2 linked regions of the Sinobacterium norvegicum genome follow. The protein of the gene in region 1 interacts with the protein of each later gene in a pairwise test. Links are inferred from orthologs where the notes say so. Each region holds a gene or a part of one and is shown in the gene's direction. Other genes may lie near its edges. The genes, in order: L9P87_RS09885 and mrdA.

Evidence for each region.
Region 2: the proteins of L9P87_RS09885 (region 1) and mrdA interact in binary tests that used the Escherichia coli proteins (3 or more experiments, as listed by UniProt). The link is inferred for Sinobacterium norvegicum from one-to-one orthologs.

Annotation. Positions count from the first base shown.
Region 1 is NZ_CAKLPX010000002.1:188,439-196,037, reverse strand. What follows is about bases 4,394-7,443. They hold L9P87_RS09885 (penicillin-binding protein 1A), read left to right. Parts: upstream 4,394-4,718; coding sequence 4,719-7,169; downstream 7,170-7,443. Other genes in these bases: L9P87_RS09880 (hypothetical protein), read left to right, coding at 7,182-7,443; L9P87_RS09890 (pilus assembly protein PilM), read right to left, coding at 4,394-4,544. Also shown: L9P87_RS09910 (type IV pilus secretin PilQ), read right to left, coding at 1-1,708; L9P87_RS09905 (pilus assembly protein PilP), read right to left, coding at 1,771-2,295; L9P87_RS09900 (type IV pilus inner membrane component PilO), read right to left, coding at 2,309-2,911; L9P87_RS09895 (PilN domain-containing protein), read right to left, coding at 2,911-3,480; more of L9P87_RS09890, read right to left, coding at 3,480-4,393; more of L9P87_RS09880, read left to right, coding at 7,444-7,599. UniProt on the Escherichia coli protein: Cell wall formation. Synthesis of cross-linked peptidoglycan from the lipid intermediates.
Region 2 is NZ_CAKLPX010000003.1:158,357-170,032, forward strand. Bases 5,393-8,355 are described here. They hold mrdA (penicillin-binding protein 2), read left to right. Parts: upstream 5,393-5,934; coding sequence 5,935-7,776; downstream 7,777-8,355. Other genes in these bases: rlmH (23S rRNA (pseudouridine(1915)-N(3))-methyltransferase RlmH), read left to right, coding at 5,393-5,799; rodA (rod shape-determining protein RodA), read left to right, coding at 7,803-8,355. In the rest of the region: L9P87_RS12640 (calcium/sodium antiporter), read right to left, coding at 22-993; L9P87_RS12645 (cation:proton antiporter family protein), read right to left, coding at 1,089-2,687; L9P87_RS12650 (glutamate-5-semialdehyde dehydrogenase), read left to right, coding at 2,920-4,176; nadD (nicotinate-nucleotide adenylyltransferase), read left to right, coding at 4,191-4,847; rsfS (ribosome silencing factor), read left to right, coding at 4,984-5,322; more of rlmH, read left to right, coding at 5,329-5,392; more of rodA, read left to right, coding at 8,356-8,951; mltB (lytic murein transglycosylase B), read left to right, coding at 9,017-9,991; L9P87_RS12685 (septal ring lytic transglycosylase RlpA family protein), read left to right, coding at 10,108-10,977; L9P87_RS12690 (D-alanyl-D-alanine carboxypeptidase family protein), read left to right, coding at 11,160-11,676. UniProt on the Escherichia coli protein: Catalyzes cross-linking of the peptidoglycan cell wall. Responsible for the determination of the rod shape of the cell. Is probably required for lateral peptidoglycan synthesis and maintenance of the correct diameter during lateral and centripetal growth.

The DNA of each region.
Region 1 (7,599 bases):
TTTCACCGCTGGAAGATGACTCTAGGAACGGTAATTCTTGACCGGCCTTGATCACGGCTTTTTGCTTATCACCAGTAATAACCTTTGGCTCAGCAACCAGTTCACCGCGACCATTACTTTCCATCGCACTGATTTCGGCCGATAGGTTAAGACCCGCATTGGTGTAGCCAACTGCAATGCTTGACGTTTGTGATGGAGAGGCACCCATATCTACCATGATGGGGGCTGGGAAAATATCGGCACCGATCTCTTGCAAAAATAGGGATTCCAAGCTGTCAGCTACATTTACATGGTCACCAATCCCCTGCTTAGCCGCACCCCAGCGAACGCCAAGCTCTTCTTTAAAGTTAGTATCTGCAGCGACAAGACGAGCCTCGATTAATACCTGCCTAACCGGAATATCGATGGCCGCTAATAATGTTCTAAATTCTTCTAGTCGATTGGCAGTCTCAGTAATAATCAGCGAGTTTGTTCGCTCATCCCAAATCGCGTGACCGCGGGGAGACAGCATACTCTTGCTACCCTCTTCGCTGTCATCTTTGAATAGATTGAAAATAGATTCTGCACTGTGGTAGCGGATCCTAAATAGCTCAGTACTTAACGGGGCTAACTCCTCGATCTGCTTGTTTGCCTCAATGCGCTGACGCTCCTGGTTGGCCAATTCTTCAGCCGGGGCAATCATCAACACATTGCCGACTTGACGCTTACCAAGCGCCTTGGTTTTTAACACCAAGTCCAATGCCTGATCCCAGGGTACATTCTGCAAGCGCAAGGTGATTTTACCGCTAACCTGGTCGCTGGCAACGAGGTTTAAGCCGGTAAAATCAGCAATCAACTGAAGCACAGCACGCACTTCTATATCCTGGAAGTTTAAGGACAAACGCTCACCAGTGTATTCAAACTCAGAACGCTTAGCCTGTACCTCCTCTGGGCTCAGTGGGCGAACACTGACGACATAAGTGTTTTCAACCTGATAAGCTAGGTAATCATACTCACCCATAGGCTCTAAACTAATAACACTTGATTGACCGTTCTTTGACTCTTTCGCTATCACAGTCTTAACCGGTGTAGCGAAATCTAATACGTCGAATGTGCGCTCCAGTTCATTTGCAATTGAAACATCGTCAAATGTTAATTTGATATACCGACCTTCCTTGACCATATCGACATCGACATCGATTGAAGAAAGCCCCAGCAACAACTTGCCCTCCCCATCTTCACCGCGCTGAAAGTCAAGACTGTCAATTGATTTAGAGCTGCCACTCTCTTTATTGACTGCCGTCATAATATCGTCATTAGACTTCTTAATATACGTCTTCGATGCCTCTGAACCGATAACAACCACCAGGTCATTGCCCTCCACCTTGGCGGTGTAGTTAGATAGCTGACTCAGGCTGAACACAACTCGCGTGCGATCGCTGGTGCCTAAAACTGTCACAGACTCGGTAACACCAATGTTTAGCGTATGCTTCTTTTTGGCAATACCACTCTCAACATCAGCCAAATCCAACGATATTCTTGCTGGCTTTTCAATCGTATATGCCTTCGGCTCTGGTGGAGCACCATCAAAGCTCATAATCACCTGAACACGCTCACCGGGAAGTGAGTTGAATTCGATATTTTCCATGGTAACGGCGTTAGCCAAAAGGCTAGTCAACATTGCTGCCGTTACAGTCAATCCTAATGCTGCTTTTTTTATCAGTCTCACCGAGAACCCCTGATTAACGTTTCGAACTTTTTGATTTAATTTTTGCATGGTGTTCGCCGCCGTTATTCTTCTTTAAGATTAATAGTTCGAGGACGCTCAGCCCAACCTTTTTTACCGTTGGCCACAATCTCCATAACAGCGATCTGATTTGCTGATATATCAATGATTTGGCCATGGTTTCTTCCCATATAACTGCCGTTTTTGACGTGATGTACAGCACCACTACCATCATCGACCAACGCCCACAGAACACCACTAAAGGTCAGCGTACCAACCATCGCCAAATCATCGATGGAATAATCCTCCAACGGATCTTTTTGACGGTTTAAATCAGGTTTAACATTTTGTCTGGGCAACGCGAGCCGGGCAATATCTTGTACCGATATAGGCTTTACAAAAGGCGACCTCTTTGCTGCTGACGAGTATGCATATGATTGGTGCGGCGGATAAACAGGTATTGCTTGTATCGTCCCCACTGGACGAGACTTCACCTCGTCCATATAGTTTTCTAAGTCCCCAAAGTCATCGTTTGAACATGCCGTAACGGCCAAGACAGCGACGACGACTAATAATTTTTTAGCGATCATTATTATTCTCTCACTAGTCCTTGTAACGGTAAGTTTCTGCTAAGACATTCATTGTTAAGGCACCGCTATCATTGAGCGGCTCGATAACAAAGTTTTGGAGCTTAACAATCCGGGGCAAATTCGACACACCACTAACAAAGGTACCAAAGTCGTGATAGCTGCCGGTTACCGAAATGTTAATCGGCTGGCGTACATAAAACTCAACCGGTACCTCCTTCTGCAGGTCTATCTTCTCGAACTCAAGACCATTGTTATTACCGACTCGAGTAATATCCTCAAGTAAGCCAGGGATTTCCGCATCACGTGGAAGCTGACCTAATAGCGCACCAAAGTTTTCTTCTATCTCGACCATCTGCGCTCGATACGATTCGAGGTTTGCAGCCTCAAAAGCCCGCTTGCGAAAGGTTTCTTTAAGCTTTTGCTCTTTATTTTGCTCCCTGACTAATTTGTCTTCGAGATCACTGACCACATAGAAATAACCAATTGCGACTACGATGACAAAACACAGCGCCCAGCAAACAGCCTTAACGGGAGCCGGCCATATACCAACATTTTCAAATTCAAGGCTATTGATATCGAAGTCTTGCATCGACTCCATTGATTCTTTGAATGACATTAAGACTCTCCCTCCGGATCGCTTTGCCCTGGGACCTCAAGTTTTACCGTCATTTTGAAATCGTTACCTTGCTCGCCAAACGCACGATTGGCGTTGACCTCTGTTAGATTTGGCCCCTTAAACCAATCGGAGGCTTCAAGGGCGCGCATCAGCGATGAGACTCGCTGACTCGACTCGGCGGTGCCAGTCAACGAAATAACTCCGCTGGTAGACTCCACCTGCGTCAAAAACAGGCCGTCGGGGATGGCACCAACAAGTTCGTCGAACAAATGGACGATATAGGGACGAGTGCCCTGCAAATCCTGTACGACCTTCATGCGATCCAGCATCAGTTTACGCTTGGCTTTGAGTTCTTTGATCTCTTTGACCTGATCATCCAAATCGGTAATATGCCGCTGCACAAAATCGTTTCTGGATTGCTGGTCAGTTACCGCCTTATCAACAACACTGTAGTAGGCCACAACAACTAATATTGCCGCTAGCACGCTGACACCACAGATAGTTAAAAATTCTTTCTTTTGCTCTTCTCGTTGCTCTTCGCGCCAAGGGAGTAAATTAATAGTAGCCATTATTCGAAGCTCCTCATGGCCAAGCCACAGGCAATCATAAGCGATGGAGCATCATTACTCAGGGCCAAGGCATCAACCTTGGAGGCAACCGCCATCTCCGCAAACGGGTTCGCGGTCTCAACACCGACACCCAATCCTTCTTGCACCTTTTCAGCCAACCCCTCTAACGAGGCGACACCGCCGGCCAAGATAGCAAAATCTATATCGTTATATTGGGTCGCTGAAAAGAAGAACTGCAACGCTCGAGTGATCTGCTGAACAACCGCATCACGGAAAGGGTTCAACACCTCACTGTCATAATCATCAGGAAGGCCACCCTGCTTTTTTGCCAGGCCGGCTTCGGCGACACTCATACCATAACGACGCTGAATATCTTCGGTTAGCTGTTTGCCACCAAATAACTGCTCACGGGTATAAACAGACTGACCACCATGAAAGACGTTTAGCGTTGTCATCGTTGCGCCGATATCAATTAACGCAATGACCTTGTCGTCATCTAACGCCAAATTACTCTGCAACAACTTAAAGCTACGCTCCATTGCATAGGCTTCAATATCAACAACCTTTGGCTGCAGCCCCGCACGCTCGATAGCATCCACTCGCATATCAACATTTTCCTTGCGACACGCAGCTAACAAGACATCGGCAACATCATCATTGCCCTCTACTGTGCCCAGCACATCGAAGTCTATTGCCACCTCATCAAGAGCATAAGGAATATATTGATCGGCCTCAGCGACAATCTGCTGCTCCATATCGTAATCATTTAAACCCGCATCCATCTCGATATTTTTCAAGATGACAGCAGAGCCTGCTACAGCAACGGCAACATTCTTAACCTTGCTCTTAGAGAGCTGCTGAGCCTTAATGACAGAATCACGAACACCGTCAAGGTCATTGATATTTTTTTCCACCACAGCCCCAGGAGGCAGCGTGGCCACAGCATAAGATTCAACCTTATACTTTCCACCAGCATTGCTGATCTCTAACAACTTCACAGAAGTTGAGCTGACATCCAGCCCCAACAAAGCTGATGTCTTTTTCCTTCCAAATAGGCCAGTCAAAGTATTTTTTCCCTATTCGATCCGTAACTTACGTTTTTTATAATATGTTTCATTAAATAACAGCTTTCGTGATCAAGCAAATATATATGTCATCTAAAACACTCTATAATACCTGTCTTTACAGCTTAGCCAACATATTTAACTTGGCAAGCCTTTTAATTTAAAGAGATTTTTATGCCTTTACCTCGTTCAACACTCAAACTACTCTTATCGCTATTTGTTTTATTTGTCAGCGGAACAGGTTTAGTACTGTCGGCGGCATTCATCTATCTTTCACCACAACTGCCGTCTCCGGAGTCGCTGCGAGAGGTGGAATTAAAAACACCGCTAAGGATCTACACCCAAGAAGGCGAGCTAATTGGAGAGTTTGGCGAAGAGCGCCGAATCCCAATAAACCACCAACAAATACCGCCGCTTTTCGTCAAAGCAATTCTCGCTGCCGAGGACGACGGCTTTTATACGCATCATGGCGTAGATATCAAAGGCTTACTACGCGCTGCATCACAATTATTGATGACAGGGCATATTCAATCGGGCGGCTCAACCATCACCATGCAAGTGGCCAAGAACTATTTTCTTAGCCATAAGCGAACATTTTCAAGAAAATTCCGCGAAATCCTGCTAGCCATTCAAATTGAAAGAGAGCTAAACAAGGATGAAATACTCGAACTCTACATTAACAAAATTTTTCTTGGCAACAGAGCCTATGGCATTGCTGCCGCCGCCCAAGTCTATTATGGCAAGAGTATATCCGAACTGAATCTCGCCCAGCTTGCCATGATCGCCGGACTGCCAAAAGCCCCTTCTGCATACAATCCTCTTGCTAACCCCACTCGCGCACAAAGTCGCCGAGACTGGATACTCGGGCGCATGAAAAACCTCAATTACATCGATGACGATATGTATAAAGAGGCCACTCGCCAAGCCATCACCGCCAGCTACCATGGCTCCAAGGTCGCCGTGGACAGCCCCTATATTGCCGAAATGGCTCGCCAAGAAATGATTGAGCTATACGGCAACAATGCCTACACCGACGGCTATGAAGTCTACACCACCGTCTCTGGCAAACTGCAGATCAAAGCACAAGAGGCAATGATTACCGGTCTAAAAGCCTATGATAACCGCCACGGCTATCGCGGACCGGAAGCACAGCTAGAAGACATCAGCGAAGAGAGTACGAGTAATGCACTGTCCTCATACCGCGTCATAGCCAATATGATTCCAGCAGCTGTTATCGCTCTAGAAGACAACTTGGCAACCTTACGCTTTAGAGATAACAGCGAAGCAGTTCTGAGCTGGAGCGACAGCATGAGCAAGCTATCGCCATACCTTTCTGTTAATAGCGTCGGCGCCAAACCAAAATCGTTAGAAGAGATCATCGCTGTTGGTGACATTATTCGCGTACAAAAAACCGCCTCAGGCTACGATATTACGCAACGCCCGAATATCGAAGGCGCTATGATCGCTCTCTCACCGCACAACGGCGCCATTATTGCCCTTGTTGGCGGCTTTGACTTCAGGCAAAGCAATTTTAACCGCGCCCTACAGGCCAAGCGCCAACCCGGCTCTAACTTCAAACCATTTGTCTATGCCGCAGCGCTCGAGCACGGCCTGACACCGGCGACCATCATCAATGATGCCCCAGTTGTATTCGATAGCGCGAAACTCGAAGATACCTGGAGACCAGTCAACTCTAGCGGTAACTTTTATGGCCCAACCCGCCTAAGAAAAGCCCTATACAGCTCACGAAACCTCGTCTCTATACGCATCCTCAGAGAAACAGGCATCAACAAGACAATCCGCTATATGAACCGCTTCGGCTTTGATAGCGACGCCATGCCAAGAGATCTGTCTCTCGCTCTTGGCAGCTACGCACTCACCCCAATGGAACTGGTTAAAGGCTATGCAATTTTAGCTAACGGGGGGTATGGGGTTGAACCCTATTTGATAGAGAGGATTGAGGACGACCAACAGAACATCCTATTTTCAGCAAACCCAGCCACCGTATGCCGCTTACCCGACTGCGACATAGACACCGACAACAACAATGATCAAGCATCGGATGAAGCCCAAAGTCTTGAGCAAATATTGACCACCGATAGCGAGGCCAAGCTCCCTAACTACGCCGAACAAGTTATCGATGCCAGAGTTGCGTACTTGATTGACTCCATGCTGATGGACGTCATCACAAAGGGAACAGGGCGCAGAGCCTTGAGCCTCAAACGACATGACTTAGCAGGAAAAACAGGTACCACTAACGGCCCAACAGACGCTTGGTTCTCTGGCTACAACCAAGATATTGTCACCACTACCTGGGTTGGTTTCGATCGCTACGACAATATGGGACGACGCGAGTATGGCGGCAGTGCCGCACTCCCTATATGGATAGATTTCATGTCCGAGGCACTGAAGGGCAGTGAGAGCAAAAATCGACAGCAACCTGACGGCCTGGTTACTGTCAGGATAGACCCCGAAACAGGCGAATTAGCCAGCGCCAACCAGGGCAATGCAATCTTCGAAACATTCCGAAGTGAAAATGTACCTGTGCGCGAATCAAATACAGGCATATCCAACCCGGTAGACCTTGAAGAAGACTTAAACTTAGAAAACGATCTATTTGAATAAGAGAGACACCTTTTGCAATTAGCGTTGTACTTCTTCGGCACCCTTTTTCTGCTCGCTGCATGCACTACTACAAGCGCCGACAGCTTTGCCGACATGGATACCGCCAATAATTGTGGCTGCCAGTGGCAAGGCCCTTTTAGCTGGCTGATAGACGAGGTGGATGCCGTCGCCCATGTCACAATCGTTAGCCATAACGATAACTCTATGGACGGCAAGATTATCGCCCTGTACAAAGGAGAAAGCCTAGATGACACAATTCGTATCTGGGGCGACAGAGGCTATGAGTGCAGGCCCCCTGTCGACTATTTTGCAACTGATAGCCAGTGGTTGCTCGCGATCAAGAAAATTGAGGCAATACCCAGTAATAGCTTTGATCCTTTTAACCCAGAGCGAAGCTTTGGTCGCAAAGGTGATTATCAACTCAGCGCCT
Region 2 (11,676 bases), on another replicon or contig:
TTTTATGGCCGGCAAACAGCATTAGCTGCTGATGCCGAGATAGACCATATAGGCGGTATAGGCGGCGAGTAACAGAAAACCCTCGAAGCGGTTAATACCGCCGGGCTTGCCGCGTTTGAAGCCGATAGCAAAGACCAATAACGCCACGGTGAGCACTATCATGACCGGGTAGTCGCGGGTCAGTGCCAATGTGTCGAAGCTGGAGGGGTGAATCAGTCCGGGCAAGGCCATGACGCCGAGCAGGTTAAAGGTGTTAGAGCCAATCACATTACCCACGGCGAGGTCGAATTCCTGCTTGCGGGCGGCGGCAAAGGTGGCAGCAAGCTCAGGCAGGCTGGTGCCGATGGCGATAATGGTCAGGCCGATAATCAGCTCGCTGAGACCGAAGTGGACAGCGACTTCGACGGCGCCCCAGACCAATACCTTCGACGAGGCAATCAATATAACAATACCGACTAACAGCCACATCAGCGCGGCATTCTTGCTGATTTCTTCAGGGATCTCGTCTAATAACTCCTGGCTGTAGGCGTCATCCTTGTTGCTGGTGGCCTCCCAAGTTGCATAGGCAATCATCAATACCATACCGCTGAGCAAGAACGCTCCCTCGAAGAACGCGAGGTGACCGTCGGATAGGAACCACCAACTGAGTGCCATAATAATCAATAGCACCGGGATCTCACGCTTGATCAGGCGAGAGTTAACAATCAGTGGGTAGAACAGGGCGGTAAAACCGAGGATAAGACCAATATTGGTAATGTTTGAACCAATGGCATTGCCGATTGATAACCCTGTCTTGCCGTCCATTGCGGCAATGGCTGAGACCAGCATCTCGGGTGCAGAGGTGCCGATACCGACGATGACAACGCCGACAATCAACGGCGGTAGGCCAAAGATGCGGGCGGTATTAGAGGCGCCAAGGACAAATTTATCGGCGCTCCAAACCAGTAGAGCAAAGCCGATAACAATGGCGGCAATGGCGGGGAGTAAGCTCACAGTAAAACCTCAATGTAATAAAAAACTGGCCGAGCATTATAGGCCGGAAAATGTCACTGTCGAGTATTAATCAGCATGCTGTAGAGAATACCCTATTAATAGCTCGGTGTGGGTTTAAACGGCAGCTCGCCAAGCTCAGCGTGTACGTGCTCGGCAAAACCAGTCCCCGCCTCGGCATAGAGGTTAAAGGCGGTAATTCCCATCTCGGTAAGCTCGTTCTGTTCGTCGGTAAAGTGGGCTGTGGCGGCAATAATGCCGTGGTAACCCAGCATGCGGATGGTCTCTGCGGCGCGGATGTTTTCGGCGTGGTTGGTCATCGCCAGCATGATGAGCTTCACTTTTTGACGGTCTAGGCGAACCAGAAAGTCTCTATCGGTGCCGTCGCCCTGATAAACCTGCCGACCAGCATCGGTGTGAACACGTGCGCGCTTGGCGCTTTCATCGAGACCGAGTACCACGTCGCCATAGTGTTCGCGGAGGTAGTCATAGGCGCCGGTGCCCACCCGCCCCATGCCGACGACCAGGATCTGAGCATTATCGGTGTCGACCGGTTTCTGTTCGTTGATGCGTTTGCTGGTTTCTAGGTGGCGGAGCTTCTCGCCATGTTTGTCATAGATTTTATGGGCCACTTTGTTGAGTTGGGCGGCGATGGTGAAACTTAGCACGATGGTAAGGGCAATAATTGCCGGCCACTGGCTGTCGATAATGCCGCTGGAGGCACCAAGGACAGCGACGATGAGGCCGAATTCGCTGTAGTTAGTCAATGCCAGTGAGCTTAATAAAGCAGAGCGTGCTCGCAGTCGCATACGGGTTAACAGCAGCATGTAGCCCAGCGGTTTGAAAAAGACGAAAGCGGTAATAATCAGCGCCAGGATCCAGGCATCGGCATCCGGCAGGCCGGCACTGCCGATGGTCATAAAAAAACCGACCAAAAACAGCTCTTTAAACTTAGGCAGTGTCTTGGCCAGTTCGCGGGTTTTGATATCGCCAGCCAGCACCACGCCCATAAACAGGGCGCCCAAGTCGGGTTTCAGGCCAGCAAATTTAAACAGTGCGGCGGCGCCGATAGCGTAGGCGAAGCCGAGCAGTACCAGTAACTCGTCGTGGCCGCTGTAGGCCATAATTTTTAAGATTAATGGCCTGGCGATGACAATCAACGGGATGGTCAGTGCCCAGATGTTGGGCAGTACGCCGCTGTTGATCGTCAGGTAGGCAACGGCAATCAGGTCTTGCATGATCAGTATGCCGATGGCGATCTTGCCATGCAGTGAGTTACTTTCGCCGCGGTCCTCCAGCACTTTGACCACGAAGACCGTGGAGGAGAACGATAAGGCGAAGGCGATAGTGGCAAGGCTGGCCCAGTCCTGCCCCAGGTAATGGCTGCCGATCGTCATGGCAATACCCTTGAGGATCAGCATCATGGCGCCGACTGAAGCGATCATATGCAGGCCGGTAGCTGCCCATACCTGTGGCATGGCAAGGGCGCGTAACTCGAGTTTGAGGCCAATGGTAAATAGCAGCAGCAAAATACCGACATCGGCCAATGGCTCGAGCCAGGGCGTGTTGAGGTTGAACTCACCGAGAATAAAGCCGCTGACCAAGAAGCCAATCATAGGGGGGAGTCCAAAGCGTTTAAAGACCAGGCCGCTGCCGAGGGCGAGTCCAAGAATGATGGCAAAGCTTAGGATATCCACAGGGGTTTTCTACCTTAATCTATAAAACAGCGGTTCGATGGCGGTGAATAAGCAGTTACCCTTACGACAGAGTGATAGCGTGTTATAATCATCGCCCTTATTATTCCGCCGCTATAAAATAGCATACGCGGCGTTGTATTTGCAGATTAGCAGACGATGATTGAGTAAATATTTCATTCGATATTATCGGCTAAGCAATTGAGTATTATTTATAAATAGTTTGGACGACACGATGAACGTAGAGCAATACATGACCGATGTTGGTCGTCAGGCGCGAGCCGCATCACGGGCCATGGCCAAGGCCACCACCGAGCAAAAGAATGCTGCCTTACAGGCCTGTATTGAGCAGTTAAACGCGGCCAAAGAGCAAGTTCTGGCGGCCAATGCCGTTGATTTACAGGCGGGTCGAGAAAACGGCCTGGACGATGCGCTGTTAGACCGACTTGAATTAACGCCGGCGCGTTTTGATGGCATGTTAGAAGGGCTGCAGCAGGTGGCAACCCTGCCTGACCCGATTGCAGAAATCACCGACATGAAATATATGCCCAGTGGTATTCAAGTCGGCCGTATGCGAGTGCCCCTGGGTGTTATTGGTATCATTTATGAGTCGCGCCCCAATGTTACTGTCGAGGCGGCAAGCCTGTGTCTGAAGTCGGGCAATGCGGCCATTCTTCGTGGTGGCAGCGAGTCTATTCACTCCAACCAAGCCATCGCCCAGTGCGTCGCCGCAGCGCTGGCCAGTGTCGGGCTGCCAAGCGCCGCGGTACAGGTTGTTGAAACCACTGACCGCGCCGCCGTTGGCGCCTTGATTACCATGCCAGAGTTTGTCGACGTCATTGTTCCCCGTGGCGGCAAGGGCTTGATCGAGCGTATTAGTAACGATGCCAAGGTCCCGGTGATCAAACACCTCGATGGTATCTGTCATGTCTATATCGATGACAAGGCCGATGTCGCCAAGGCCGAGGCGATTGCCCTCAATGCCAAGACCCATCGCTACGGCACTTGTAACACCATGGAAACCCTCTTAGTTGCCGAGCCAGTAGCCGCGTCGATATTGCCACGCCTGGCTGAGCTGTATGCCGAAAAGGGTGTTGAGTTGCGAGGCTGTGAAAAAACCTGTGCGATTCTACCGCAGGCGATTGCCGCCACCGAAGCGGACTGGCATACCGAGTATTTAGCACCGGTGCTGTCGATTAAGGTGGTCGATGATATGGATGCCGCAATTGTTCATATCAACCATTACAGCTCGCAACACACCGAGTCGATTATTACCGAAGACTACAGCCGCGCCCGCCGTTTTATTCGCGAGGTGGACTCCAGTTCGGTGATGGTCAATGCCTCGACCCGATTTGCCGATGGCTTCGAATACGGCCTGGGTGCCGAGATCGGTATTTCGACGGATAAGATCCATGCCCGCGGTCCGGTTGGTTTGGAGGGCTTGACCTCGCAGAAGTATGTGGTCTTTGGTGATGGTCATATCCGGCAGTAAGTCGGTGACTTCTGATGTCGCGTAAGTCGATGAAAAAAGCGCTTTGGGGCGGCACCTTCAACCCGGTTCACCGCGGTCATATCGAGACGGCAAGGGCGTTGCAGCAACGATTGCAGCTCGATGAGTTGGCGCTGCTGCCTGCAGCCAGGCCGCCGCATCGTGCGGCACCGGAGGTTGCCGACCAGCACCGCCTAGCCATGTTGGCGCTGGCTGTTGCTGATGACCCGCGGCTGTCGGTGGATGAACGTGAGTTCCGCCGTGACGCGCTCTCCTATACCGTCGATACCCTTGCCGAGTGGCGCCAACAATCTGGCGACGATGCTTGGCTGGCCTTTTGTGTTGGCATGGATTCGCTGGTCAACCTGACCAGTTGGCATTGTTGGCAGCAAATAACAGATCATAATCATTTGATTGTTTGCGCCCGTCCAGGTTGGCAGCGCCCTCTTGATGACGAACAGCCAGCTCTGGCGGCGTGGTTGCAGCCACGTCTGGTGTCGGGCGTCGAGCAGTTGTCTGACTCGCATCGGGGGCGGGTGGCGATAATCGAATTGCCACCGTGGGATATCTCTTCCTCGGATATTCGCCAGCGCATCGCCCAGGGCTTCTCGGTTGCGCCATTGGTCGGAGGCCCTGTTGCCAGCTATATTGAACGGCATCGATTATATCGTTAATGCTTGGCTGCTGATCTGTATAAACGGTATCGCTGGCGGCAAACTATCGGTATAGTGCGGCAAAACTTTCAGTGGTGGAATTTCCATCAGTCGGTTAATCATCGCTGTGACAGCGAAGAAGCAATGAGTAAAAACTATGAATACTGAAGAAATCAAAGAGTTAGCGCTAGAGTTTTTAGATGATTTGAAGGCCAGAGACGTTGTCTCTCTCGATGTGAGTCAATTGACCGACGTTACCGACACGTTGATTATTGCCACCGGCACCTCGGCTCGTCATGTAAAATCATTGGCCGATAATGTCGCCATGGAATTTAAGAAGCGTGATTATGCCCCCCTTGGTGTTGAAGGCGGCAACGTTGGTGACTGGGTATTGGTTGACCTCGACAGCGTGGTCGTACACGTCATGCAGGAAGAGGCGCGTGAGCTCTATGACCTAGAGCGCTTGTGGGCAGGTCCAGGTCCGGACGGCGAGTAGAAAACGGTGCGCATTCGTATCATTGCCGTCGGCTCTAAAATGCCAAAGTGGGTAGACGAGGGGGTCAATGAATACCTCAAGCGTCTGCCGGCAACCTTCAAGGTGGAGTTTGTTGAAATCCCCTTGGGTAAACGCGGTAAGGGCGCGGATGTAAAGCGGGCCATTGCCAGTGAAAGCACTAATATGCTGGCACAGGTGCCGGCGTCTAGCCGCGTTGTCGCACTCGATGTACTGGGCAAAAGCTGGAGCACTGAAAAGTTGGCTGACTATATGGCCGACTGGCAAATGACCAGCCCAGACGTTTGCCTGTTGATTGGTGGTCCCGACGGTTTAAGTTCGGAGTGTTTGCAGCGGGCCGACCAAAAATGGTCGCTGTCAGCACTGACCATGCCGCACCCGCTGGTGCGTGTTTTATTGGCCGAGCAAATTTACCGTGGTTGGACGATCAACCAAAACCACCCCTATCATCGCTCCTAATGTAAGCGATCATCACAACCCCAGTGAATGGTTAGTGTTTATCCACTAACAGCGATAGTCTTTCGGGCTTATTTCTGTAATTATAACTGACAGATCTTTACTTAACCTTTCTGTTTAGGCGCATCAAAATCGGCTATGTCCTCTAGAGACCATATAAAAGACGTGATTGGCGAACGCCGTCTCTACGCCAGCCGTATCATTGTTGCCGTACTCTTTGTCATTGTTGCCTGTGTCATCATCGGCTATCGCTATTACAGCCTCCAAATCACCGAGCATCAAAAATATTCTACCCAGTCAGACCGAAACCGTGTCCATGTACAATCGATCCCGCCAAACCGAGGTTTGATCTACGACCGTCATGGCAAGCTGTTAGCTAAAAACCGCACCATTTATAACCTAGCCATTACCCGCGAGCGAGTGAGTGATCTCGATGCTACCGTCGAGCGTTTGCGGTTGCTGCTCGATTTGACCGATGAGGAGGTCGAGCGTTTTAATCGCCGAGTAAAGCAGACCCGCGCCTTCGATCAGGTGCCGCTGCGTTTTCAGTTAAACGAAGAGGAGATTGCAACGCTAGCGGTCAATCGCTATCAACTAGCCGGAGTCGAGGTGGTCGGCAGCCTCAGCCGTTACTATCCAGAACCAGAGCTTTACGCCCATGCCATCGGCTATGTAGGCCGTATTAATGAGCGAGAGATGGAGCGAATTGATCGGGAAAACTACGCCGGTACAGACTCTATCGGTAAGACCGGTATCGAGCGTTTTTACGAGGACGAGTTACACGGCATCGTCGGTTACCGCAATGTCGAGACCAATGTCCGCGGCCGAGTGCTGCGGGTTATTGACCAGGTTGACCCCGTGCCGGGCGATGATTTGACGTTATTTATCGATGACAAGGTACAGCGAGCGGCCTATGAGGCGCTCGGCGAGGAGCGGGGCTCTATTGTCGCCATCGACCCTGAGACCGGTGGTGTCATTGCCATTGTTAGTACCCCAAGCTATGACATTAATATGTTTGTGAATGGTATCTCCACTAAACACTATAATGCCCTGCGTAGCGATCTCGATTTGCCGCTGTTTAACCGCAGTCTACAGGGGCAGTATCCGCCGGGCTCAACACTGAAGCCGGTGATAGGTTTGGCCGGTTTAGAATACGGCACGGTGACGCCAACAACGACGATTAATGACCCAGGCTGGTTTAGTCTGCCCAACGATGAACACCGTTATCGGGATTGGAAGCGCGGGGGGCATGGCCACAAGGTCGATTTTAAAATGGCCATGGAGCAGTCCTGTGATGTTTATTATTATGACCTTGCCCATCGTTTAGGGATTGATAACATGGCGGTCTTCGCCAAGCAGTTTGGCCTGGGCGACTATACCGGCATCGATTTGCCCAGTGAGCGAAAGGGGCTGGTGCCGAGCCGAGAGTGGAAGCGTAATTATCGTCAGACAGTCTGGTATCCCGGCGAAACTCTGATCGCCGGCATCGGCCAGGGCTATATGTTAACGACACCGCTGCAGCTGGCATTGTCGACGGCGATTATTGCCAATAAGGGGAACCAGTTAGTGCCAAGAGTGGTCGATAGCGGTCGCCGAGATGCCTCTCATCGCGAAGATATAAGCCTCAACAACCCTAATAATTGGGATGTGGTGTTCGACTCGATGAAGGCGGTGGTTTACGGCACTCGCGGCACTGGCCGACGATTGCGTGAGGCACCCTATGTTGTGGCAGGGAAATCAGGTACCGCACAGGTGATTGGTATTGCACAGGACGCCCGTTACGACTCTGAGCAGATCGAAAAACGCAAGCGAGATCATGCCTTGTTTATCGCTTTTGCGCCTATAGAGAATCCAAAAATAGCCGTTGCTGTGGTGGTTGAGAATGGTGAGGGAGGCGGTTCGGTTGCCGGCCCAATGGCCTTGGCGGTAATGAATGCCTATCTGCTCAATGAACAAGGCGAGGTGCGCGGTGACCTTTAGATATCGATCAATATATCGAGTTAATCATGGCCAATAGTGATTTCGTTCGTCAAATCAGCGCCGGCGATGGTATCAATGTCGGCGGCCAGAACAGCCTGTTGGCCAAGCTTCATATCGACCTGCAGTTGTTGGTGTTACTGCTGCTGATCAGCGGCGGCGGGTTGTTTGTGCTTTACAGTGGCAGCGGAGGAGACATTGTCAATGTCAAACGTCAGGCGGTGTTCTTCGCGGTTGCCTATGTTGGTATGTTTATCGTCGCCCAGTTCAGCGTAAATTTCTATCGCCAGGTGGCGCCATTTGCCTATGTCGGCTGTCTTGGTTTGTTGGTTGCGGTGATTTTTGTCGGCGTCGGTGCCAAGGGCGCTCAGCGCTGGTTAGATTTAGGCGTGACGCGATTTCAGCCATCGGAAGTGGTCAAGTTGGTGGTACCGATGACCGTTGCCTGGTACTTATCATCGCGGCCCCTGCCGCCTCGATTCTCCCATGTTATTGTCAGTTTGGTGGTGATTTTTGTGCCGACGTTGCTGATCGCCAAGCAGCCGGATTTGGGCACATCGATTCTTATCGCCTCATCGGGTTTGTTTATCTTGTTCTTTGCCGGTTTGAGTTGGCGATATGTCATTGTCGCGCTCGCTATTGTTGCAGGCAGTGCCTATCCCGCGTGGAACTTTGTGCTACACGGTTATCAAAAACAGCGCATTTTAACGTTGTTTAACCCCGAGGCCGACCGTTTGGGGGCGGGTTGGAATATCATCCAATCGAAGACGGCGATAGGCTCCGGTGGCTGGGGTGGTAAGGGTTGGCTCGACGGTACTCAATCACATTTGTCATTTCTGCCCGAGAGTCATACCGATTTTATTATCGCCGTCTTGGCCGAGGAGTTTGGTCTGCGCGGGGTCCTGGTATTGATGGGCTTGTATCTGTTGATTATCGCCAAGGGTTTACATATTGGTTATATGGCGCAGGACACCTTTGGCCGACTGTTGGCGGGTAGTATCACGCTGACTTTCTTTGTCTATGTATTGGTCAATATGGGCATGGTATCGGGCTTGTTACCGGTGGTCGGTGTACCGTTGCCGCTGGTCAGTCAAGGGGGCACGGCGCTGGTCACATTACTGGCAGGTTTTGGTGTATTAATGGCCATTAGTACCGAGAAAAAACGTCTAACACACTAGTTTGGTTGTATGCGGCAGCATTATCTTATGCGCCACTATTTTCTATGAAGGAGAGAAAATTGACAGTGAAAGCAGGCTGGTTAGCCATATTATTATCGACTGCAAGCCTTGTTGCTCAAGCGGATTACAGCGAGCAACCGGCGGTTCAGCAATTTATCGATGAGATGGTCGAGAAACATCAGTTTCAGCGTCAGCAACTGGAGCCATTATTTAGCAGCGCCGAAAAAAAGCAGTCTATTGTCGATGCCATCTCTCGCCCGGCAGAGAAGGTGAAAGAGTGGAAGGACTACCGTCGAATATTCTTGGTGGGGGACCGGGCCGAGCGCGGAGCAGCGTTTTATCAAACCTATCAAAAAGAACTCGATAGGGCCGAGAGCGTGTATGGTGTTCCCGCCGAAATCATCGTCGCTATTATTGGTATTGAAACTCAGTACGGCACCTATACCGGCCGCTACCGAGTGATTGATTCGCTGTCGACGCTGGCCTTCGACTACCCGCCGAGAGCGCCGTTTTTTCGCTCAGAGCTAGAGCAATACCTGATTCTAACCCGTGAGCAGGGCGTCGACCCGCTGTCACTGAAAGGTTCTTATGCCGGTGCTATGGGTTGGGGGCAGTTTATCTCCAGCAGTTATCGCCACTATGCCGTGGATTTCGACGGCGATGGTAAGACCGATATCTGGCATAACCCCAGTGATGCCATCGGCAGTGTCGCTAATTATTTCAAGGTCCATGGCTGGCAGAGTGGTCAGCCGGTGACAACCCGCGTGGCGGTGAATAAAAACAGCGATCAGAGCAAGGTTAATACTGGCCTCGAGCTTAATTCAACCGTGGGTGAACTGCAGACTGCAGGTTTTCAACCCTCGCAGTCATTACCCTCGGCGATGAAGGCCAATATATGGCAATTGCAGGGCGAGTACGGCAGTGAGTATTGGATCACATTACCGAATTTCTATACCATTACGCGTTACAATCACAGCCATCTTTATGCGATGGCCGTCTACCAATTGAGTCAAGATGTGGCGGCATTGATTAAACCTTGATATACCGCAAATCAGGCGGTAGTGAACTTTGTTCTCATTGCCGCTAACCCACTGTTTTATTAGTATCGATGTTTAATATCGGCCGTTAATCAAACCACCGTTACCAGGAATATTGGATGCAAAATGTTAGTCGATTAGGCCTCAGTATTGTGACGCTGTTCAGCATGATCTTAATTGGCTGTACGTCGACCAGCACCGGCCCGCGCAATGAGCCCATTACCCCGGGTAAGGACAGTGCGCCGACGCATCGGCCATCGGCAGACAGCATTATTGACGCGACACCGAAAGTTGAAGCGGTCACGCGTGCTGGCAATCGCTCACCTTATATGGTGGCCGGTATTCAATACTCGTTGCTGCCCACGGGCGCTGGCTACAAAGAGAGCGGCGGCGCCTCATGGTATGGCGCAAAATTTCATGGCCGTAACACCAGTAATGGCGAGGTTTATAACCAATACGCAATGACGGCGGCGCATAAAACTCTGCCGATCCCTAGTTATGTTCGAGTCACTAATAAGGCAAATGGCAAACAGGTTATTGTCCGGGTTAACGATCGTGGCCCGTTTCACCCCGGTCGAATTATCGATCTATCCTATGCGGCGGCGATAAAGCTCGATTATGTCGACAAGGGCGTGGCTCAGGTCGAGGTTGAGTATATTGATCCGGTGGCCTGGGAACGTCAGCAGCTGGCCTTGGCGCAGCAGCGCAGAGCCGAATCGACACCGCTAAAACCGTCTGTCTCGGCGTCTCCCGAGCAGCCGTTTATTCAGGTGGCTGCGACCTCGAACCGCAATAATGCCAATAACTTAGCTGTTCGTTTGCGAGCCGCAGTCGATGACCCAGTGACGGTTTCCGAGGTGACAACGGCACAGAATCAACAGCTTTACCGGGTGCGTATTGGACCGTTAATTGACGAGGCGCGGGCCAAGGATGTTCAGCAGTTACTGGAGCGGCAGGGGCTGGGTTCTGGCCGCCTGGTTAAGCAATAATTTATCGCTAATGTCGCTGAACTTGTCGCTGAAGGTAGGCTCTAATAGCGGTTGATGACGGCAGCTATTAATAGTCTGGCGGTAATACGCTACAATGGCTGCGATGAATCAGACGTTCGGTCATCAACGCTCTTATTTAATCTTGATTTTTCACCTACAACAGAGGCATTAGCCAGTTAACAATGAAACTTACTAAATTCTTTTCTGCCTGTGCGCTGGTTTGCGCCGGTGCGTTAACGACTGCAGCCGTATCCGCGGCGCCATCTTTAATTCCTGCCGAGCCAAAGCTGGCCGCCAAGTCGTGGGTGCTGATGGATGCCGACAGCGGTAAAATTATCGCTCAGCACAATGCCGATGAGCCGCTGCCCCCCGCCAGCCTGACCAAGATGATGACCAGCTATGTGGTTTCCTATGAGGAGGCTCAGGGCAACGCACATAAAGAAGACATGGTCAAAATCAGCAAAAATGCCTGGGCATCAAACCCAAAATTCCGCGGTTCTTCGCTGATGTGGATCGAAGTCGGCAAGATGGTTAAGCTCGACGACCTGCACAAGGGAATTATTGTCTCCTCAGGCAACGATGCCAGTGTTGCCGTGGCCGAGCATCTAGCCGGCAGTGAAGATGGTTTTGCCCAGGTGATGAATAAACACGCCGAGTTATTGGGCATGCGCAATACGCATTTTATCAATGCCCATGGTC